Regions from separate parts of the Arthrobacter sp. JSM 101049 genome, predicted to be linked through region 1. Evidence: predicted binding sites of a transcription regulator. Region 1 holds the regulator's gene; the other holds the start of a gene.
The links. Region 1 encodes LexA, which represses DNA repair genes until DNA is damaged. Its sites were predicted from a motif close to TCGAACANNTGTTCGA; they were not measured.
Positions count from the first base shown of each region.

Region 1 (15,670 bases):
GGCATTGGATGAGTTGGCGGACCTGATCGATGCATCCGGCGGCGGAGTGCTGGCACTCTTCTCCTCGCGGCGCGCCGCCGAGGAGGCCACCGAAGCCCTCCGGCCGCGTGTGGCCCCCGATATCCTCTGCCAGGGCGAATCGAGCATGTCCTCGCTGGTCCAGCAGTTCGCCGACGAGCGCGATACGTGCCTCTTCGGCACCATGACCCTGTGGCAAGGCGTCGACGTTCCCGGTGACTCGTGCCGGCTGGTCGTCATCGACCGGATCCCCTTTCCCCGGCCGGACGATCCGTTGTCCACCGCCCGCAGCCGGGACGTCGCCCGGCACGGAGGCAACGGCTTCATGGCCGTCTCCGCCTCCCATGCCGCAGTCCGGCTGGCCCAGGGCGCGGGTCGACTGATCCGCTCCACGGCCGACCGCGGCGTGGTCGCCGTGCTGGACTCCCGCCTGGCCACCGAGCGCTACGGGAACTTCCTGCGCGCCTCGCTTCCTCCGATGTGGGCTACGACGGACAAGGACGTCGTCCTCGGTTCGCTGCGCCGCCTGGCCGCCGGAAGCGCATGAAAAGGCAGGGTCCTCCGTCGGCTGACGGAGGACCCTGCGGACATGCCGGGATGGAGTGCAGCTAGATCGAGCGCATCACCGAAACGACCTTGCCCATGACTGTGGCATGGTCGCCGAGGATCGGTTCGTACTGGCGGTTCTGGGGTAGGAGCCAGGTATGCCCGTCACGCTGGCGGAAGGTCTTGACCGTGGCTTCGTCGTCCAGGAGCGCCGCCACGATATCGCCGTTCTCGGCATGCTGTTGGCGGCGCACGACCACCCAGTCCCCATCGCAAATCGCAGCCTCGACCATCGAATCGCCGCTGACCTTGAGCATGAACAACTCACCATGGCCAACCAGCTGGCGGGGAAGCGACATGACGTCCTCCACGGACTGGTCCGCAAGGATCGGCCCACCGGCGGCGATTCTGCCGACCAGCGGAACCCTCGCGACATCCGCGGATTCGTCGGTCCCGATAATCGACAGGGAGGGGCGGGGCTGGCCTGAGAGACTCTCCGGCACCTCCGCCGGTCCCGCCTCGGGGCCGGCCGCACCCGCGATGGTGTCGTCGCCGCGCTGCTGTGCCTGCAGGACCTCCATGGCGCGCGGGCGGCGCGGGTCGCGCCGGATATAGCCGAGCTTTTCCAGTTGTGACAACTGGTGGGTCACGCTGGACAGGCTCGCCAACCCGACCGTGTCACCGATTTCGCGCATCGACGGAGGATACCCCTTGTCGGAGACGGCGCGCTGGATCGTGTCGAGGATTTGCTGTTGCCGATCCGTCAGTTTCTTGGGCGCCTTCTTGGGGGCCGGATTCTCCGCTGGGCTCATGGTCCATCCCGTCCTGGTCGATCGCCGGCGTACCGGAAGTTGTGCGCAATATGTCGGATGCGGCTGGTGGACTCTCGTCGTGCGGCCGATGGTTCCACTCTATGCGACCCACTCGGTTCGTTCAAAGGTTTATTCGAACGTGTCTCGACATTCTTCGTACATAGATGCTAAAAATGATGAAAACATTCGAAGATGCATTCGAAGAAGGGCTGATGGCCCGTAAGCAGGTTCCCGCTACGGCGGGCCGACAGGAAGGCAAGACCATGGCGCAAATCGCAATCGCAGCCCCGGTGTTCGTCGGAGCGGGCCGCACCGGTGTCCCGTCGGCATCCAAGCGGGCACGAGGCCCGGAGGCGTCCCCCGCACCCCTCCAGCTGACCCGTCGCGGCCGCTTTATCCTGATCGGACTGCCGCTGATGCTCGCTGCCACGGCTGCCATCGTCCTGGCGGGCATCTTCACTGCACCGGTCATGGCGTCGGGAGCTGCGGAAACCAGGCCCGTCGAGGCGACTACGGTTTCCGTCATGGACGGGGACACCATCTGGGAGCTCGCCGCCGAGTTCGCCCCGGAGCGTGACCGCCAGCAGGTCGTGGCCGAAATCACCGAAATGAACGACCTGCGCGGCTCCGTGCTCGTTCCCGGACAGGAGATCTTCGTCCCCACCGGTGATTGAGGCCGGAATATGACCCCAGAGCTGCCCGTGATTCCCGGCATGGGCCATGGGCCAATAGAATGGTGCGGTGAGTAATCAGCTGGAAAAACTGGCCAAGCTGCCGCTGCGGGACAACCTGCGTGGCATCGAACCCTACGGCGCGCCCCAACTCGATGTCGCCGTCCTGCTGAACGTCAACGAAAACACCCATCCCCTCCCGGAAGCCGTCCGCCAGGCCATCGCCGACGACGTTGCGGACGCGGCAACCGGCTTGAACCGCTATCCGGATCGGGAATTCACCGAACTGCGCGAGCGTCTCGCCGCGTATCTCGGCCACGGTCTGAGGCCGGAAAACCTCTGGGCCGCGAACGGCTCCAACGAGGTGCTGCAACAGATCCTGCAGGCCTTCGGCGGCCCCGGACGCACCGTGATGAGCTTCCCGCCGACCTACTCGATGTACCCCCTGTTGGCCAGCGGCACCGACACCACCTACATCGCCGGTGAACGAAGCGAGGACTTCCAGCTCACCGCGGCCTCCGCCGCCCGGCAGGTCACCTCCGCGGCCCCGAACATCGTCATCCTGTGCTCCCCGAACAACCCCACCGGGACCGCATTGGGCCTCGACGTGGTCGAAGCCGTGTACGAGGCCGGACGGGCCAGCAACTCCATCGTCATCGTCGATGAGGCCTACGCCGAATTCGCCCTGGCCGGCACCGAATCGGCACTCACCCTGATCCCCGGCCGGGAACGCCTGATCGTCACGCGGACCATGAGCAAGGCCTTCGCCTTGGCGGGCGCCCGACTCGGCTACCTCGCCGCCGCCCCGGAGATCGCCGACGCGCTTCGGCTGGTCCGGCTGCCCTACCACCTCTCGGCGGTCACCCAGGCCACCGCGAACGCGGCCCTCAAGCACGTGGACGCGCTGCTGGCCACTGTCGAGGACATCAAGGGCCAGCGCGACCGGATCGTCGCCGAGCTGAAGCGGCTGGGCCTGACGCCGGCCGTCAGCGACTCAAATTTCGTCTTCTTCGGCGGCCTCGAGCACTCGGGCCACGTCTGGCAGGGTTTGCTGGACGCCGGTGTGCTGGTCCGCGACGTCGGAATCCCCGGGCACTTGCGTGTTACCGCAGGCACCGAAGCCGAGACCACGGCCTTCCTCGAAGCGCTTGAAGCGCTCGTGGGTGGCACCGCCCGTCCTGCCCCCGGGCTGGAAGGCTAGACTTAACCCCCGGGTGGTCCGAGTGCTGCCCGTTCCCCCACACCAAAGGATTGTCTGTGTCTGCAGAACTGCCCAGCGGCCGCCGTGCCCGGTTGGAGCGCACCACGAGCGAGTCCACCGTCGTCGTCGAACTCGACCTCGACGGAACGGGCGTCGCGAACATCAGCACCAGTGTCCCGTTCTACGACCACATGCTGACGGCACTGGCGAAGCATTCACTCATCGACCTCACCGTCCAGGCGACGGGGGACACCCACATCGACGTGCACCACACCGTTGAGGACGTGGCCATCACCCTGGGGGAGGTGCTGCGCACGGCCCTGGGCAACAAGGCGGGAATCCGCCGGTTCGGCCAAGCCACGATCCCGCTGGACGAGGCACTGGCACACGCCGTCGTCGACATCTCGGGACGGCCCTACCTGGTCCACGGCGGGGAACCGGCCGGGCAGGAGTACCACCTCATCGGAGGCCACTTCACCGGATCGCTGACGCGGCATGTCTTCGAGGCGCTGACGCTCCACGCGCAGATCTGCCTGCACATGCGCGTCCTGGGCGGCCGCGACCCGCACCACATCGTGGAAGCCCAGTTCAAGGCGTTTGCCCGGGCGCTCCGGGAAGCCATCGAACCCGACGTCCGCACCGGCGGTGCGATCCCCTCGACGAAGGGGGCCCTGTAGATGCCGGGCCCACGCATCACCGTGCTGGACTACGGGTCGGGAAACATCCGATCCGCCGTCCGCGCCCTTGAACACGTCGGTGCGGAGGTCACCCTCAGCCGCGCGGCGGAGGACATCCGCGAAGCCGACGGCCTCGTGGTCCCCGGGGTGGGTGCCTTCGCCAGTGTCATGCAGGCTCTGAACGACGTGGGGGCGGGGCCCCTCATCGGCCGTCGCATCGCCGGCGGAAGGCCCGTTCTGGGCATCTGCGTGGGCCACCAGGTGTTCTTCGACGAGGGTGTGGAACATGGCATCCGCACCGCTGGATTCGGCGAATGGCCGGGGACCGTGGAATTGCTCAAGGCTCCGGTGGTGCCCCACATGGGGTGGAACACCGTCGAGGCGGCCCCCGGTTCCCGCCTCTTCGCCGGCATCGAGGACGAGCGTTTCTACTTCGTGCATTCCTACGCGGTGCAGACGTGGGATTTCCCCGTCGCCCAGCCGCGCATGACGCCCCCTGCCGTCACCTGGTCCGAACACGGAAGCCGCTTCATCGCCGCCGTGGAGAACGGGCCGCTCTCGGCGGTCCAGTTCCACCCGGAGAAATCCGGCGACGCCGGGGCACAGCTTCTGGCCAACTGGCTGGGGACGCTGGCCTGATGTGGAGCATCGTCCTCATGGCCCTGGGCGGCATCCTGGCCGGCGGGGCTCTGTCGCTGCGCCAGCAGAAGGCCCACATCTCCTGGATCATCACCGCCTGGGTCCTGGCGGGCATGGCATTGCTCGCCGCCTACGTCCTGACCCTGAAGTAGACGACCGGGCCGGCGCAGCGCCACGCGAGCCCGACCCGACCACCCCCGACGACCGGAGACCACCACAGTGACCACGACCAGCATCCTCGAACTCCTGCCCGCAGTGGACATCGCCGACGGCCAGGCAGTCCGCCTCGTCCAAGGCGAGGCCGGCAGTGAAACCGGCTACGGCGACCCCCTCGACGCCGCCTTGGCGTGGCAGCAGGACGGTGCCGAATGGGTGCACCTCGTGGACCTCGACGCCGCGTTCGGCCGGGGGAACAACACCGAGGCCGTCTCCAGGATCTCCCGGGAGCTGGGGATCAAGATCGAGCTGTCCGGGGGAATCCGCGACGACGAGTCCCTTGAGCGCGCCCTCGCGTTCGGTGCGGCGCGCGTGAATCTGGGAACCGCCGCGCTGGAGGACCCGGAATGGACGGCACGGGCGATCGCCCGCCACGGTGAGAAGATCGCCGTGGGGCTGGACGTGCGGGGCACCAGGTTGGCCGGCCGCGGCTGGACCAGCGAAGGCGGGGACTTGTGGGAGGTCCTGGCCCGCCTCGAAGACGCCGGATGCGCCCGCTACGTCGTCACCGATGTGACCAAGGACGGCACCCTCCGCGGGCCCAATGTCGGGCTGCTGCGGGAGATGTGCACCCGCACCAGCCGTCCGGTCATCGCCTCCGGTGGCATCTCCAGCTTGGAGGACCTGCGGCAGTTGCGCGCCCTGGTGCCCGAGGGCGTCGAGGGGGCCATCGTGGGCAAGGCGCTGTACTCGGGGCAGTTCACGCTGCCCCAGGCCCTCGACGTCGCAGGCCGGAAGTAGCCCATGTCCGAGGCGGATGCCACCGGACCCGATGCGGGCTCTGCCCCCGATGCCCCCGCCCGGCCGATCGGACGGCACCTGCCCGGGCATATCGAGGCCGCATTGCGCCGCTCCGGCCAGCCCACGGACTCTGCTGGCCAGCCGTGGGCGGGGCGCGACCTCGCCGGCGGGGGCAATCCGCTGCACAACTTCGACCAGGACGACGGCGAGCCGGACTCCGGGTACGTCGCCGCCATCGCGGCCCTGAAATCGGGAACCGGCGACGAGGTGGACGTCCATCGTGCCCTGGCTAGCGCCCGGCTTTTCGTCCCGGTCGTGGCCACGCTGGCCGACGGCGGCATCGGGGAACACGGCTTCGCAGAGGACAAGGAAGCCGACATGGCCCTGGTGAGCATCAAGGCCCCCGACGGACGCCCCGCATTGCCGGTCTTCAGCAGCGTGGACCGCCTGCAGGCCTGGCATCCGGACGCACGACCGGTCGCCGTCTTCGGACCTCGTGCGGCCCTGTCGGCCGTTGCGGAGAAGGCCCAGCTGCTCGTCATCGATCCCGGGGCCGAAACCACCTTCGTCGTGCGTCGTCCCGGCATGTGGGCCCTGGCTCAACAACGGGAATGGACGCCCAGCTATGCGGACGAGTCGCTTCTGCCGGTCCTGCAGGCAGCCGCAGATGCGGACCCGGTGATCACCGGCCTGGCCGCCGCCCCCGGCCCCGGGGTCGCCTCCCGCACCGGCGACGGAGCGGTCATCCCCGGCGGGGGACCGGGGCCCGAACTGCGCCTCAACGTCTCCCTGCGCCCCGGTCTGTCCCAGGACCAGCTGGCGGCCGCCCTCCAGCGGCTCCAACGCGTGCTGGGTGCCGACGTGGAATTCGCCGCCCGAGTCGACTCGCTCGAACTCGGACTGCAGGGGCCCGCGGCGCAGGCCTGATCCACCGGTCCCGGCAGCCGAGCCGATACCGCCGGCCACGGCACCATCGGCCCTGACATGGAAAAGGGAGGCCACCGCGGCTTCCGCGATGGCCTCCCGGGCGTGCAGGAGGGGTCAGTTCACCGGACCGGTGAACTTCTCGCCCGGTCCCTGCCCTGGGGCATCCTGGATGGTCGAGGCCTCGCGGAAGGCAAGCTGCAGCGACCGCAGTCCGTCGCGCAGCGGGCCGGCATGCTGGGATCCGACCTCGGGGGCGGCAGCCGTGATCAGTCCGGCGAGGGCGGTGATCAGCTTGCGCGCCTCGTCGAGGTCCTTCAGCTCCTCGGCGTCCTCGCCCTCGGCAAGACCGCATTTGACCGCCGCGGCGCTCATCAGGTGAACGGCGGCAGTCGTGATGACCTCGACGGCGGCTACCTCCGCGATGTCGCGGACATGGTTGGTATCGCCGAAGGAGGCGTCCGGATTGGTTTCAGGGGTACTCATGCTGCTAAGCTTTTCACAGACCGACTGGTTTTGCTTAGTCCGTGTGTCCGGCCCGAAACGGCAGGATGGTTGACGAAGATCGAACCAGTACGCAAGTGGAGGCCTACTCCCACCCGCAGTAACCGCGCAAGGTTGCCGGGTCACTTCGGTACGGAACGCGAGTTCCGCGGCGTGCGAGAGCATCCGCACCGATTCTCAGGCCTCCAACTGCCCGGCAGCTGGAGGCCTTCTCCATGTCGCCGGTGGTTCTCGACGACGAACAGCAGGAGTGACACATCAGCGATCCACGCATTAATGATCGAATCCGCGTCCCAGAGGTGCGGCTGGTTGGACCCAATGGCGAACAGGTGGGCATCGTCCGCATCGAAGACGCATTGCGTCTGGCCGCGGAGTCCGACCTTGATCTGGTTGAGGTGGCGCCGACGGCAAAGCCTCCCGTGTGCAAGTTGATGGACTTCGGCAAGTACAAGTACGAAGCCGCCGTCAAGGCGCGCGAGGCCCGCAAGAACCAGACGAACACGGTTCTGAAGGAAGTCCGTTTCCGGCTCAAGATCGACAAGCACGACTACGAGACGAAGACGGGCCATGCCCTGCGTTTCCTGGGCGCCGGCGACAAGGTCAAGGCCATGATCCAGTTCCGCGGGCGCGAGCAGCAGCGCCCCGAGATGGGTATCCGCCTGCTCAACAAATTCGCCGAGGACGTTGCATCCGTGGGGGTTGTGGAATCGAGCCCCCGCATTGATGGCCGCAACATGGTCATGGTCGTCGGACCGCTGAAGAACAAGGCCGAGGCCAAGGCCGAAGCCCGTCGCCAGGCGCAGCGGGAGAACGACAAGGCCAAGGCATCGGCCGTGAAAGAAGGCCGCGTCGACACGTCGGGCGATCAGCCTGCCATGACGCAGTCCATGGGTGACAACCTCCCGGACGAATTCAAGGCGCGTTTGGCCAAGGTCGAGGCGGACAACGCCGAGCAGGCGAAGGCCGATGAGGCAGCCGCAGCCGCAGAGGCCAAGGCAGCGGCAGAGGCCAAGGCAAAGGCCGCGGCAGAGCCCAAGGCGGCAACGCCGAAGGCAAGCGCGGAGGAGCCCACGGCGGCGACGCCGAAGGCCGAGTCCAAGCCCGCGGCGAAACCCGCGGCTGCAGCCAAGCCGGCTGCTGCTGAGAAGCCTGCAGCAGCGCCGAAGCCCGCCGCGGCTCCGAAACCGGCCGCCAAGCCGGCGCCGAAGCCGACGGCTACCCCCAAGCCTGCTCCGAAGCCGGCACCACGCAACACCGCGAAGCCGCGCCCGGGCAAGTAGCCCGGTGTGGTCCGTCCCCCGGGGCGACGCAGATGACCCACGGGTTTCCAGTCCTGGAAGCCCTCAAGATCCCCGGTCCGACAGGGCAACGGGAGCACGTAAGGAGAACGGCGGACATGCCGAAGTTCAAGACCCACAGTGGAGCCAAGAAGCGCTTCAAGCTCACCGGTAGCGGCAAGCTCAAGCGCCAGCAGGCCAATCGCCGCCACTACCTGGAGCACAAGCCCTCCAGCCTCAAGCGCCAGCTCAAGGGTGACCTGATCGTGGCCAAAGCGGACACCAAGACCATCAAGCGGATGCTGGGCCTCTAGGCAGACGCACCGGGAGCCTGGTGTTCCCAACCAACCACGGAGTTCCCCCGGAGCGGCCGCCGCATGGCAGGCCTACCGAGGGCTAGATATTAAGGAGTACACACGTGGCACGTGTGAAGCGGGCAGTCAACGCCCACAAGAAGCGTCGGGTCGTCCTCGAGCGGGCCAAGGGCTACCGCGGTCAGCGTTCGCGCCTGTACCGCAAGGCCAAGGAGCAGCTGCTCCACTCGTTCGTCTACAGCTACGGCGACCGCCGCAAGCGCAAGGGTGACTTCCGTCGCCTGTGGATCCAGCGCATCAACGCTGCATCCCGCGCCAACGGCCTGACCTACAACCGCCTCATCCAGGGCCTGAAGGCCGCCGAGGTCGAGGTCGACCGCCGCATGCTCGCCGAGCTCGCCGTCTCCGACGCCAACGCCTTCGGCGCACTCGTCCAGGTCGCCAAGGCAGCCCTGCCGGCCGACGTCAACGCCCCCGCAGCCAAGTCGGCCCCGAAGGCCGCCGCTCCGGCCGCAGCCCCCAAGGCAGCTGCTGCCCCACAGGCCGCCAACGATGGCGAAGGCGTCGTGAAGGCCGTTGACGGCCAGGATGCCCCCGAGGGATACGTCATCAAGGGCAACCAGTCCAAGAAGTACCACGTCCCGGGTTCGACCTGGTACGAGCAGACCCAGCCGGAGTTCTGGTTCAACTCCGTCGAGGCCGCCAAGGCCGCAGGCTTCGAGCCGGCCGGTGGCGAGTCCCGCCAGCAGTTCTCCAAGTAGGCAGGACGGCATCGGCGGGCCATGGGCCCGCCGGTCCCAGGGGACGGAATCCCGAGTGGATTCCGTCCCCTGCGCTGTTTAACGAGCCGCGGCATACCGGCAAGCTCCTGCCGGCCGACCCGCCGCCCGATCCCGATAAGGTATTCCACATGGATGCAGCCGAGCCGGACATGACCAACCCACGCGCCGACCGGGTCAAGGATGTTGCCCGGCTGGCCACGCGCCCGGGCCGCACCAAACGGATGGCGTTCCTGGCCGAGGGGCCACTAGCGGTCCGCGAGGCGCTCGCCAGCCACGACGAGGCCGCCTCCGCGGGCCGACGCGGGATCGTCCAGGAGGTCTTCGCGACCCCCGAGATGCTCGAGCGCCACCCGGAACTGGGCGTCCTGCGGGACGGGGTGCGGCTGCGCACCGCCAGTGCCCAGGTGGTGGCGGCCATGGCCGACACCGTTACCCCACAGGGTGTCGTCGCGGTGTGCCGCATCCCCGAAACGACCCTGGACGACGTCTTCTCGAAAGGTCCCCGCCTGGTGGCCGTGCTGTGCCGCATCCAGGATCCCGGCAACGCCGGGACCATCCTGCGCGCTGCCGACGCCGCCGGAGCCGACGCCGTCGTGCTCATCGAAGGCAGCGTCGACATCTACAACCCCAAGGCGGTCCGGTCGACCGTCGGATCGGTCTTCCACCTGCCCATCGCCACCGCGGTGCCCTTCGGGGAGCTGGTGGAGGCGGCAGCGCGCGCCGAAGTGCAACTGCTCGCTGCCGACGGCTACGGTGCCGTGGATCTCGATGCGCTGCAGGATGCCAGCGCCGGCCGTCGCCTCGCGGCCGGTGACACCGCCGTCGTGCAGGATGCACCCCGGCTGGAGGATGCCACCGCCTGGCTCTTCGGCAACGAGGCGCAGGGGTTGGCCGAGTCCGAACTGGCCGCCGCGGGACACCGGGTCGCGGTGCCGCTCTACGGGGTCGCCGAGTCGCTGAACGTCGGCACGGCGGCGACGGTCTGCCTCTACGCCTCCGCGCGGGCCCAACGCCGTGCAGGCCAGCTGCCGACGACAGCGGGGGATGGCAGGCCCGCCGGCGCGTAGTAGCGTGTCGAATGGACCATCCCGACGGCGCACGGCGCCACGAGAGAGGCGGAAACATGGCAGCATCCGGTGGAAGCAAGGCGGTCATCGCGGCCCTGACGGCCAACCTGACCATTGCACTCTTCAAATTCGTGGCCTGGCTGCTCACGCAGTCCTCGTCGATGCTGGCCGAGGCGATCCACTCGGTCGCCGACTCAGGGAACCAGGTGCTTTTGCTCGTTGGGGGCAGGCGGGCCAAGCGCCAGGCCAGCCCCGAACACCCCTTCGGGTTCGGCCGGGAACGCTACATCTACGCGTTCATCGTCTCCATCATCCTGTTCAGCGTCGGCGGTCTGTTCGCCCTCTTCGAGGCCTACGAGAAGTTCAAGGACCCCCATGGCCTCGAGGGACCCTGGTGGTGGGTGCCGCTGGCGGTCCTGGTCGGGGCGTTGATCGCCGAGGGGCTTTCCTTCCGCACGGCCGTCCGCGAATCGAACCACGTCCGCGGCACGTCCGGCTGGGTCGAGTTCATCCGCCGCGCCAAGTCCCCCGAATTGCCGGTCATCCTGCTCGAGGACTTCGGCGCGCTGCTCGGCCTGTTCTTCGCCCTGCTCGGCGTCGGGTTGACCCTGTTGACCGGCAATGGGCTCTTCGACGCCGCGGGAACGGCGATGATCGGGCTGCTGCTGGTCTGCATCGCCGTCATCCTGGCCATCGAGACCAAGTCCCTGCTACTGGGCGAGTCGGCGTCCCGCGAGAACATCGCCAAGATCGAACAGGCGATCACCTCGGACGGCACCCCGATCATCCACCTCAAGACCCTTCACCTGGGCCCTGACGAGATCCTGGTGGCAGCAAAGATCGGCATCGCCGGAGGGGCCACCGGCGAGCACATCGCCCACGCAATCGACGCCGCCGAAATCCGCATCCGCGACGCGGTGCCCACCGCGACGATGATCTACCTCGAGCCCGACATCAAGCGTCCCGCCGGCGGCGACGCCCGGACCGGTGCCGCCGCGGAGGGGGACGGGGGACGATGAACGCGCTGAAGCAGATCGTGGGCGCCGCCCTGGTCGATTCGCTGGAATCGCCGAGCCGGCTGCTGGCCGCCCGGCGATCGGGTCCCCCGGCGCTGGCCGGGCAGTGGGAATTCCCCGGCGGAAAGGTCGAACCCGGCGAGTCCTGCCAGGATGGGCTGCTGCGCGAGGTGCGGGAGGAGCTGGGCGTCGACGTCGAGCTGGGCGCGGAGGTCCGCGGTCCAATGGACCAGGGCTGGAAGCTCGCCGGGCCCGCCGCCATGCGCGTGTGGCTGGCCGTCATCACCGACGGGGTCCCCGAACCCCTCGAGGACCACGACGAGCTGCGGTGGGTGGACCTGGCGGCGGATGCCGTTACGGACCTGCCGTGGATCCCGGCCGACCTGCCGATCCTCGAGGCGCTCCTGGCCGAGCATGCCGGTGGGGAGCCGGCACCGGCACGACCGGCCGGCACCCGGCCATGATCCTGCTGACCGGATTCGAGCCCTTCGGCGGGGACCGCGCCAATCCGTCCATCGGGGCGGCGCGGCGGGCTGCCGAACTGCTCAACGACACCGGTCAGCCGGCGACCGCCGTCGAACTGCCCTGTGTCTTCGCCGACGCCCCGGCGGCGCTGCGCTACGCCATGGACGCCTACCGGCCGGACCTGGTCGTCTGCACCGGGTTGAATGCGGCGGCCGACGGCGTCCGGCTCGAGCGGGCCGCCCTGAATCTGGTCGATGCACGCATCCCCGACAACGCCGGGGCACAGCCGGTCGACGTGCCCGTGGTGCCGGGAGGACCGGCCGCGTATTTCACCACGCTGCCGGTCAAGCGGGCCCTGGCGGCCCTGCGGGACGCGGGCGTGCCCGTCCAGGTCTCCCACAGCGCCGGGACCTATGTGTGCAACCAGGTCTTCTATGCGCTGATGCACGCACTGGCCGATGACGCGGGCGGCACCCGCGGCGGGTTCGTCCACGTCCCCCCGACCGGCGCGGACGGCGCCGACCCCGAACTCCTGGCCCGGGCACTGGTCCTGGTCGCCCGCGAGGCCCTCGACCATGCCACGGACATCAGCCTCGCGGCCGGGACCCTGGCCTGAAGCGGGCGAGGACCGGCCGAAGTGGACGGGGCGGTCGTTCGCGGTACCCGCCATCAGCCAGTCCGGCCCGTCGTTCGAAGACGTTGCGCGAGGCCGGGTCGCCGGTCCGGAGCCACGAGTAGCCCGCGGCGAGGGCATACAACGGCAGGAACGGCAGGCCCAGGCACAGCGCGTACTGCGTGCAGTGGCGTGCCTCGTGGTCGACGAGGCCCGGGCGGCGGGAGGCGTCGGCTTCGCCCCGGAACAGGACCACGTTGCCCACCGTGAAGGCCGCCGCCACCGGGAGCCGCGGGCGGTAGCCCAAGGCGAAATGCAGGCCGCGGCCGCCGTCGACGACCCGGCATCCGGAGGCGCGGGCGAGGAGCAGCCCGCAGGGAGTCGCGAGGTTCAGCCAGTTCGCGACCGCCCGCCAGCGCGCGCCGTCAATCGTTGCCACCTGACTTCTGCACCCCGGTCAGGAAATCGGCCACGAGGGGTCCGGCTGTCTGGGCCCCGCCCTGGCCCTCGGCGACGAACGCGGCGACAGCCAGGTCTCCCTGGAAGGCGATGACCCATGCGTGGGCGTTGTGGTCGGCGTCGTATTCCGCCGTGCCCGACTTGCCGTAGACCGTGGGGCCGGGGACGCGCTGCAGGTCCGCCAGGGTGCCGTGCGTGACGGTGCCGGCCATCATCTTCTTCAGCTCCGACGCCTCGTCGGAGGTGAGCTTCTTCTCCGGTTTCTCCGCCGCATCCGGCTTCGGGCTGGCGATCAGGTGCGGCGAGACGGTCTGCCCGGCGGCCACCGACGCGGCCACGGTGGCCATGCCCAACGGGGAGGCCTGGACCACTCCCTGTCCGATGCCGTTGGCGGCGAGGGTGGTTCCGGTCGAATCATCCGGGATCGAGCCCAGGAACGCCGCGCTGCCGGTGGCCGGGGTGGGGGAGAGGCCGAGCGAGGCGCCTGCGGAGGTCAGCTGCCCGGCCTTCATCCCGGAGGCTCCCTGGACGAAGACGGTATTGCACGATTGGGCGATGGCCTCCGAGAGCGGGATGGTCCCCAGCTTGGCGCTCGGGTACCCGTCGTAGTTCTTGAACTCCTTGCCGTCCACGGTGGTGGTTGCCGGGCAGTCGACCTTGCTTGCCGGCGTCGTGCCCTCGCGCAGCATGGCCAGCGCGGTGATGACCTTGAACGTGGAGCCCGGGGCGTATTTGCCGAGCATTGCCGTGTTCAGGCCGTCGCCGGCCGGGCCGGATGCCGCAGCGAGGATCGCGCCGTCGGAGGGCCGGATCGCCACCAGTGCCGAGGTCGGATCGACCTCGGCCAGGAGCTTCTCCGCCAGTTCCTGCCGGGCCGGGTCCAACGTGGTGACCAGGTTCTTGCCGTCGACCGGGTCGCGGTGGATCAGCTGGCGGACCTGTTCGTTGGACGAGTCGTAGACATCCACCGAGTATCCGGTCGTTCCGGCGAGCAGGTCGTTGTAGGTCTTCTGCAGGCCCGAGAGCCCCACGACGTCCCCGGCCTTGGTCTTGCCCTCGGACTTCTTGATGACCTCCGCGGTCGCCTGGCCGACGCTGCCCAGGATCGGGCGTGCAAAGGTCCGGGTGGGGGCGAGGGGCTCGGCATCGGGAATGGCCCGGCCGCCCGGGATGGCCGTGATCTTGGCGTCGGTGGCGGTGCGGTCCGCGTTGTCGCGCAGGGTGATCGCCTCGACGAAGGCCTTGTCGCCGGCGCCGACGACGCGGTCCGCGTAGGCGGCGGCGTCGATGTGGACCAGCTTGGCCAGCTTCTTCGCGGCACTGGCCGCCTGGCCGTCCTCCAGGCGCGTCTTGTCGATGCCGACGTGGACCACGGGCCGGTCCTTGACCAGGACCTGCTTGTCGGCGCCGCGGATCTGTCCCCGGTCGGCCTTGCGGGTCGTCAGCGCGACGTACTGGCCCTCCTCCAGCCCGGGCAGGGCGATCGACGGATCGTACTGGACCTCCCAGGACTTCGCCTCGGCGTCGTAGCGGAGCGTGGCCGTGGTGGTGTATTGCCACTCGGTGCCCGCCTCGTCCATGGCCCAGTCCGTCCTGAAGGTCGCGGTGGCCGTGGGGGTGTCCTGGTCCTCGGCGGACTGCACCGATTCGACGGTGGTGCTGTGCTTCAGGTCCCCCAACGGGGCGAACGCCTTCGACACCTCGGCGGAGGCGGTGCCGGGATCCGTGCCGTCCAGCGGCACCGAGGAGAAATCGTGGCTGTCCAGGGCCCGGGCCAGTGCCTGGGCGGTGGGCTCGGGGTTTGGAACCTGGGGGGAACACGCCGATAGGCTGGCCAGGGCGAGTGTGGACAGGACGGTCGTCAGGGTCAGGCGCCGGGCTACATGCATGATCGCCATTATTGCCGGGGCGTGGAGTGGACCACAAGGCAGCGCAGGTCCACGCATCCGGAGCCGACCCCGCCCTGACATGCATTCGGGCCCATGCGGGCGAACTACTAGACTGGTTGCAGAAACCGGACACCACCCTCGTGAAAAGGCTGCCCACTGCCATGCCAGAACCCACCCCACCCACCGGTGGTTCCCCCGAGGCCGCGACCACGGCCCCGCATCCCACCGACGAGGCCGCCGTCCAGGCGGCGGTCGACGCGGCCCTGGCGGACTTCGCCTCCGCCGGCGACCTCGAGGCCCTCAAGACGGCCCGGCTGGCCCACACCGGGGAGAAGTCCCCGCTGTCGCTGGCCAACCGCGCGATCGGCCAGCTGGACAAGTCGGAGAAGGCCACCGCCGGCAAGCTGATGGGCGCCGCCCGCGGCCGCGTCAACAAGGCGCTCGCCGCACGGACGACCGTGTTGGAGGAGGAACACGCGGCCCGCATCCTCGTCGAGGAAGCCGTCGATGTCACGGCGGCCCCGCACCGCCGTCGTGCCGGTGCCCGGCACCCGCTCTCCACCCTGTCCGAGCGCGTATCCGACATCTTCGTGGGCATGGGCTGGGAAATCGCCGAGGGCCCCGAGGTCGAATCCGAATGGTTCAACTTCGACGCCCTGAACTTCGCCCCGGACCACCCGGCCCGCGAAATGCAGGACACGTTCTTCGTCGACCCGCCCGAATCGCACCTGGTCCTGCGCACCCACACCTCCCCGGTGCAGATGCGCTCGCTGCTCGAACGCGACCTGCCCGTCTACGTGCTCTGCCCCGGCAAGACCTTCCGCACCGACGAACTCGAC
Region 1 is NZ_JBGFFC010000010.1:23,104-38,773, reverse strand. It holds gene AB8M85_RS16660 (ATP-dependent DNA helicase) at 1-565, shown strand, start outside; gene lexA (transcriptional repressor LexA) at 627-1,376, opposite strand; gene AB8M85_RS16650 (LysM peptidoglycan-binding domain-containing protein) at 1,640-2,050, shown strand; gene AB8M85_RS16645 (histidinol-phosphate transaminase) at 2,118-3,248, shown strand; gene hisB (imidazoleglycerol-phosphate dehydratase HisB) at 3,305-3,925, shown strand; gene hisH (imidazole glycerol phosphate synthase subunit HisH) at 3,926-4,564, shown strand; gene AB8M85_RS16630 (hypothetical protein) at 4,564-4,716, shown strand; gene priA (bifunctional 1-(5-phosphoribosyl)-5-((5-phosphoribosylamino)methylideneamino)imidazole-4-carboxamide isomerase/phosphoribosylanthranilate isomerase PriA) at 4,784-5,521, shown strand; gene AB8M85_RS16620 (SseB family protein) at 5,525-6,448, shown strand; gene AB8M85_RS16615 (DUF1844 domain-containing protein) at 6,563-6,931, opposite strand; gene infC (translation initiation factor IF-3) at 7,249-8,229, shown strand; gene rpmI (50S ribosomal protein L35) at 8,346-8,540, shown strand; gene rplT (50S ribosomal protein L20) at 8,645-9,301, shown strand; gene AB8M85_RS16595 (TrmH family RNA methyltransferase) at 9,451-10,389, shown strand; gene AB8M85_RS16590 (cation diffusion facilitator family transporter) at 10,446-11,408, shown strand; gene AB8M85_RS16585 ((deoxy)nucleoside triphosphate pyrophosphohydrolase) at 11,405-11,869, shown strand; gene AB8M85_RS16580 (pyroglutamyl-peptidase I) at 11,866-12,486, shown strand; gene AB8M85_RS16575 (hypothetical protein) at 12,458-12,922, opposite strand; gene AB8M85_RS16570 (penicillin-binding transpeptidase domain-containing protein) at 12,909-14,831, opposite strand; gene pheS (phenylalanine--tRNA ligase subunit alpha) at 14,993-15,670, shown strand, end outside.

Region 2 (4,776 bases), on a different contig from region 1:
GCGGCGGCCACGGATTCGCCGTCCCCGTGGATCCGGATGACCTCGGACACCGCGTAGGCCATCGCCGACTGCATGCGCACCCCCAGCACATCGAGCTTGAGCATGCCCATGGGGTCCATGTCGTGCTTGTCGAACTGGCTCATCGGCAGGCCGAGCCCGCTGGGCTGGACCGGGGTGCGGCCCAGCAGTGTGTTGTCGCCGAGGATGACCCCGCACGGGTGCATGGAGATGTGCCGGGGCAGCCGGTCCAGGCGCTCGGTCAGATCCACCAGCAGGTCCAGTTGCCGTTCGGTGCCCATCCGTTCGGCGAAGGGACGCAGCTCGGGCTTCTCGTCCAGGGCCTCGCGGAAGTTGCTGGCCGAGAAGCGCCACAGCTGCTTGGCGATGACATCCAGTTCGCCGTCCTCCATGCCGAGCGCCTGTCCGGCATCCCGGACGGCGCCGCGGGCGCGGTAGCCGTTCTGCATGCTCATCAGGGTGACCCGTTGGGAGCCGAAGCGCTCGAAGATGTGCTCGTAGACCCGGTGCCGTTCGGCGGATTCGACGTCGATGTCGATGTCGGGCAGAGTCGTGCGGTCCCGGGAGAGGAAGCGTTCGAAGAGCAGGTCGTGCGCCAGGGGGTTCACCTGGCTGATGCCCAGCAGGAAGTTCACCAGCGAGGAGGCCCCGGACCCCCGGGCCGCATTGCGCACCCCCATGCCGGTGATCATCGTGCTGACCTCGGCGACGGTGAGGAAGTAGGTGCCGAATCCCAGGTCGGCGATGGTGCCCAGTTCCAGGTCCAGCCGCTCCCGCAGTTCCCGGGAGCCTGCCTCGTGCGGCAGCAGCCGGGTGATGCCGGCTTCGCAGCGGGCGGCGAGTTCGGCGTCGGGACGGCCGGTGATCCCGATGACGGTGGCCTCGGGCACCACCGGGATCCCCCAGCCGGCATCGTCGACCGGGTCCATCCGCGCCCAGTCGGCAACGGCCCCGGTCTGGCGCAGCAGTTCGGAGGCCAGCGCCCCCTCCCCCGCTTCCCGGGCGATTTCCCGGGCCAGGGCCTGCATCCGTCCCGGGCTCTTGAGCCATCCCTGCCCGTTGGGCTGCAAGTCGGTGAGCGTCGCCAGCGAGCTCAGGGCGCGGGCAGAGTCGAGCACGTCGGCGGTGGCGGCCCCGTCGGGGTCGGCGTAACGCACGGCGTTGCTGAGGACGGCTGGTACCTGCAGCGCCTGGGCTGCCCGGAGCATCCGGATGGCGTGGGCGCTGCTGAGGCGCTCGCCGGGGGTGTTCAGGTGGGTGACCAGCTCCACGCGGACCGCGTCCCGGCCCAGCTGCGAGAGCCAGCCGGCCAGGGCGGCGCGCGCCCGGGACGGATCACGCCGCAGGGCGGCCTGGCCGACGTCCGAGTCCGGTCCCAGCAACACGGCCAGCACCGTTCCCTCCTCCGGGTCGCCGGTGCAGGTGGCCAGCTCGGCAGGGGTCACCCCGACCGGCTTGCCGGTGGCCCCCCGGTGCGCCGAGGTCCCCTCGTGTGCCAGGGAGACCAGCCGGCACAGCGCACGGTATCCGGCTCCGCCGCAGTTCCCCTTGGCCAGCACGATGACCCGTCCCTGCACCTGGAGGCGTGGGCGCCCCCGTCCGTTCCGGGATCCCCGGGCGGCATCGACTGCGGGTTCCAGGACGGCCAGGTTCACGCCGAGGACCGGATCGAGGCCTGTCTCGCGGCAGGCCTTGAGGTGCTTGACCGCCCCGTAGAGGCCATCGCGTTCGGTGCTGGCCAGGGCGTCGGCTCCCTCGGCGGCGGCACGGCGGGCCAGGTCCAGGGGCCAGGAAACGCCGTAATGTGCGCTGAACGCGGAAGCCACGTTCAGATGGGTGAAGCTCACGCGCTCTCCAACAAGGCATCGTGGATGCGGATGAGCCGCCAGCGACCGGTTTCCACGTCGCGGGAGACCTCGAAAGTGAGCAGCGGTCCCCTGCCGGCCAGCCGGACCTGCAGGCGCCAGATCTCATGGTCCACGAGTCCCGGTCCGCGGCCGCGTTCGGCCCGGACCTCCTCGGCCCACCACTTGCGGCGCTCGAACCAGCGGACGGGGTCGGCGGCCACACGGTATTCCCGGCCCTGCCAGCGCAAACGCAAGGGCAGCCCGGCGGTGCTGCATTCCACGTCGACGGACTGGGTGAAAAGCCCCATCTGGTACCTCCAAACCGCCCCGGACAACAACGTGGGTCACGGGGCACTATGTGACGGACGGGGCCGCGGATCCGCAGGGGCATGACGACCACTCCATTCTATTCGAATCTATGTTCTAAGCAAGATCAGGGTAGGAAGTCTGTACGACGTTTTGGTGCCGTACCGCTGGAAACCGGGGCTGACCGGGCATAACGTAGCGCCATGACTTCCATCACCGGTCCCGGGATCACCGCCATCACCCTCGGGGTGCGGGACGTTGAGACGTCCCTGGCCTTCTACGCCGAGGGCCTGGGCTTCTCCCGGGTCAACCACGTCCCCGGCGAAATCGCCTTCGTCCAGGCAGGGCGCGGCCTGCTGCTGGCCCTCTGGAACGCCGAAAGCATGCCGGGCGAATACGGCGACGTCGGCCATGGCCCCCTCGCCCCGCCGCTCTCCCTCGGACACAACACCGACACCGCCGACGAGGTCCGTAGCCTCTACCGGCGCGCGCTCGAGGCCGGGGCCACCGCCATCACCGCACCGGCGCTGCGCTCCTGGGGAGGGACCAGCGCCTGCATCGCCGATCCCGACGGCTTCCGCTGGGACTTCGTGCACAACCCGAACTTCACAGTGCACGACGACGGATCACTCACCTTGACTGCCTGAGCGCCAAACGGCGTTGTCCAGACCCGGACTTATCCACATTCCCGCGAACTGCTGTTGCCGCCTTCGGCGCGCCGATAGCTTCGAGGCATGGGAAAACACCTCACGACCAGTCTCACCGTCCTCGCACTGCTGCCGTTGGTCCTCACCACTGCCTGCACCGGCCCTCCGCCGTCCTCGGCATCCAGCCCCGCCCCGGGCCAGAACGCGGCCACCGCATCGGCAGCTCCGATCGCACCGCGCAGCACCGCATGGATCAAGCCCGTCTGGACCAAGAAGTTGGAGCCGATCGGGCAGCCGTTGCTGCACGACGGCGTCGCCCTGGCCATCACCGGCGAGGGCCAGCTGATGGAACTGGTCGCCCTGGACGTCAAGAACGGCAAGGAACTCTGGCGCAAGGACTACCACCCGGGCGACGTCAGCTCCGGCATCGTCAATGGCCCGGCTGTCGCCGAAGACAGCAAGGGGCACGTCCGTGCCGTCTTCCTCCAGCGTGGGCATATTCCCGATGAGGACTACGGGACCTACAACTGGACGGTTCCCGTCGCCGTCGACCTGAAGTCCGGCAAGGAGGTCTACCGCGGAAAGAGCCCGGAACTTGCCACCTCCCGGCCCGACGAATGCGACGATGGAACCGATCTCTGCTACCGGCGGTGGCGGCTTTCCGAAGACATCACGGAACTCGTGCACGTCGATCTGGCCACCGGGCAGGTCAAGCACGGCAAGGAAGCAAGCCCGCTCGGCGAGCAGGCCCAGCCGATCGGAGCCGGTGGCCTCGTGGTGAGAGGGGGCGATCAGCAACGGCTCGCACGCGCTGACCAGGGCAAGGTCCTCTGGCAGAAGAACCTGAAGTCAGTCTTCGGGGCGGGCGCCAGTACCGGCTGGGGTTGGTCATTCGACTACCTGGAGGAGAAGAACCTCTTCATTGGTGCCGTGGGCATTCGTCCGCGCCCCGACTTGAGCGACGAGGACTTCGATGAGCTCGACTCCTACACGATCGATGCAACGGACCAGGTGCTGGTCGGGATCCAGGCGACGACCGGAAAGGTCCTGTGGAAGGCAGGGGGCGCCCATCTGTGGTGCCGCTCCCAGATGGGTACTTCGGGAACCCGCTTCCACGACGGAGAGGCGTATCCGGTCCGATGCGAATTCCTCTCGGGAAGCGTGCAGGTCCCCGGCAAGAACACCTACCGCAAGGGCAAAGCCCGGCTCGTCGGGTACGACCCGCTCACAGGAAAAACCGCCTGGAAGTCCAAAACCGTGAAGCTGGCCCAGACCGACGAACTCCTCAGGCCCACGGCCGGACGAGGGGACTATGTCCTGACAGGAAAGGCCAGCGGAAACCTGATCGTAGACGCCGCGATCGGCAAGAACCGGCGGGCAGCCGCAGGTGAGACATTCTTCTGCACCGCTGATGTCTACTACAACCTGCCCATTGAACCCGACGAGGAATCGCCAGGCCACGGAGCGGGCGGAGACTTGTATACCTCCTGCAAGGCCAACGGCAAGAAGGCCAAGGGCTACACCGTCGGAGCCGTCAAGGACGTCGACAATGCGGAGCAGGGCGTCACCGTGGTCGCCGAGGAGGGAAAGCTCCTGGGCTTCAAGCTCCCGCCGGGTAAGAAGTCCTGAGGACGCGGGGCGGGCCGCCTAGATCGGCGGGCCGCCCACGCGGTTCGGAGCATGTAGTCAGCTGGCTGCCTGGTTGATCCGCACCATGTTCCCCGACGGGTCGCGGAACGCACAGTCCCGCGGGCCCCACGGCTGGTCGATGGGTTCCTGAAGAACCTCGGCACCCGTGGCACGGATGTGTTCGAAGAGGGCATCGACGTCGTCCGTGGTGAAGATGGTCATGGGCAGCACGCCCTTGGCCAGAAGTTCCTGCATGGCGTTGCCGTCCTGTTCCGAACGCCCGGCGTGGGGATCGGACAGGACGATCTCGGCGCCGGGCCGGGAATCGG
Region 2 is NZ_JBGFFC010000004.1:72,540-77,315, reverse strand. It holds gene AB8M85_RS12505 (DNA polymerase III subunit alpha) at 1-1,865, opposite strand, end outside; gene AB8M85_RS12500 (DUF6504 family protein) at 1,862-2,173, opposite strand; gene AB8M85_RS12495 (VOC family protein) at 2,375-2,818, shown strand; gene AB8M85_RS12490 (PQQ-binding-like beta-propeller repeat protein) at 2,906-4,447, shown strand; gene AB8M85_RS12485 (VOC family protein) at 4,505-4,776, opposite strand, start outside.
Region 2: the regulator LexA is predicted to act here: its motif matches at 2,276-2,291, upstream of AB8M85_RS12500 (DUF6504 family protein).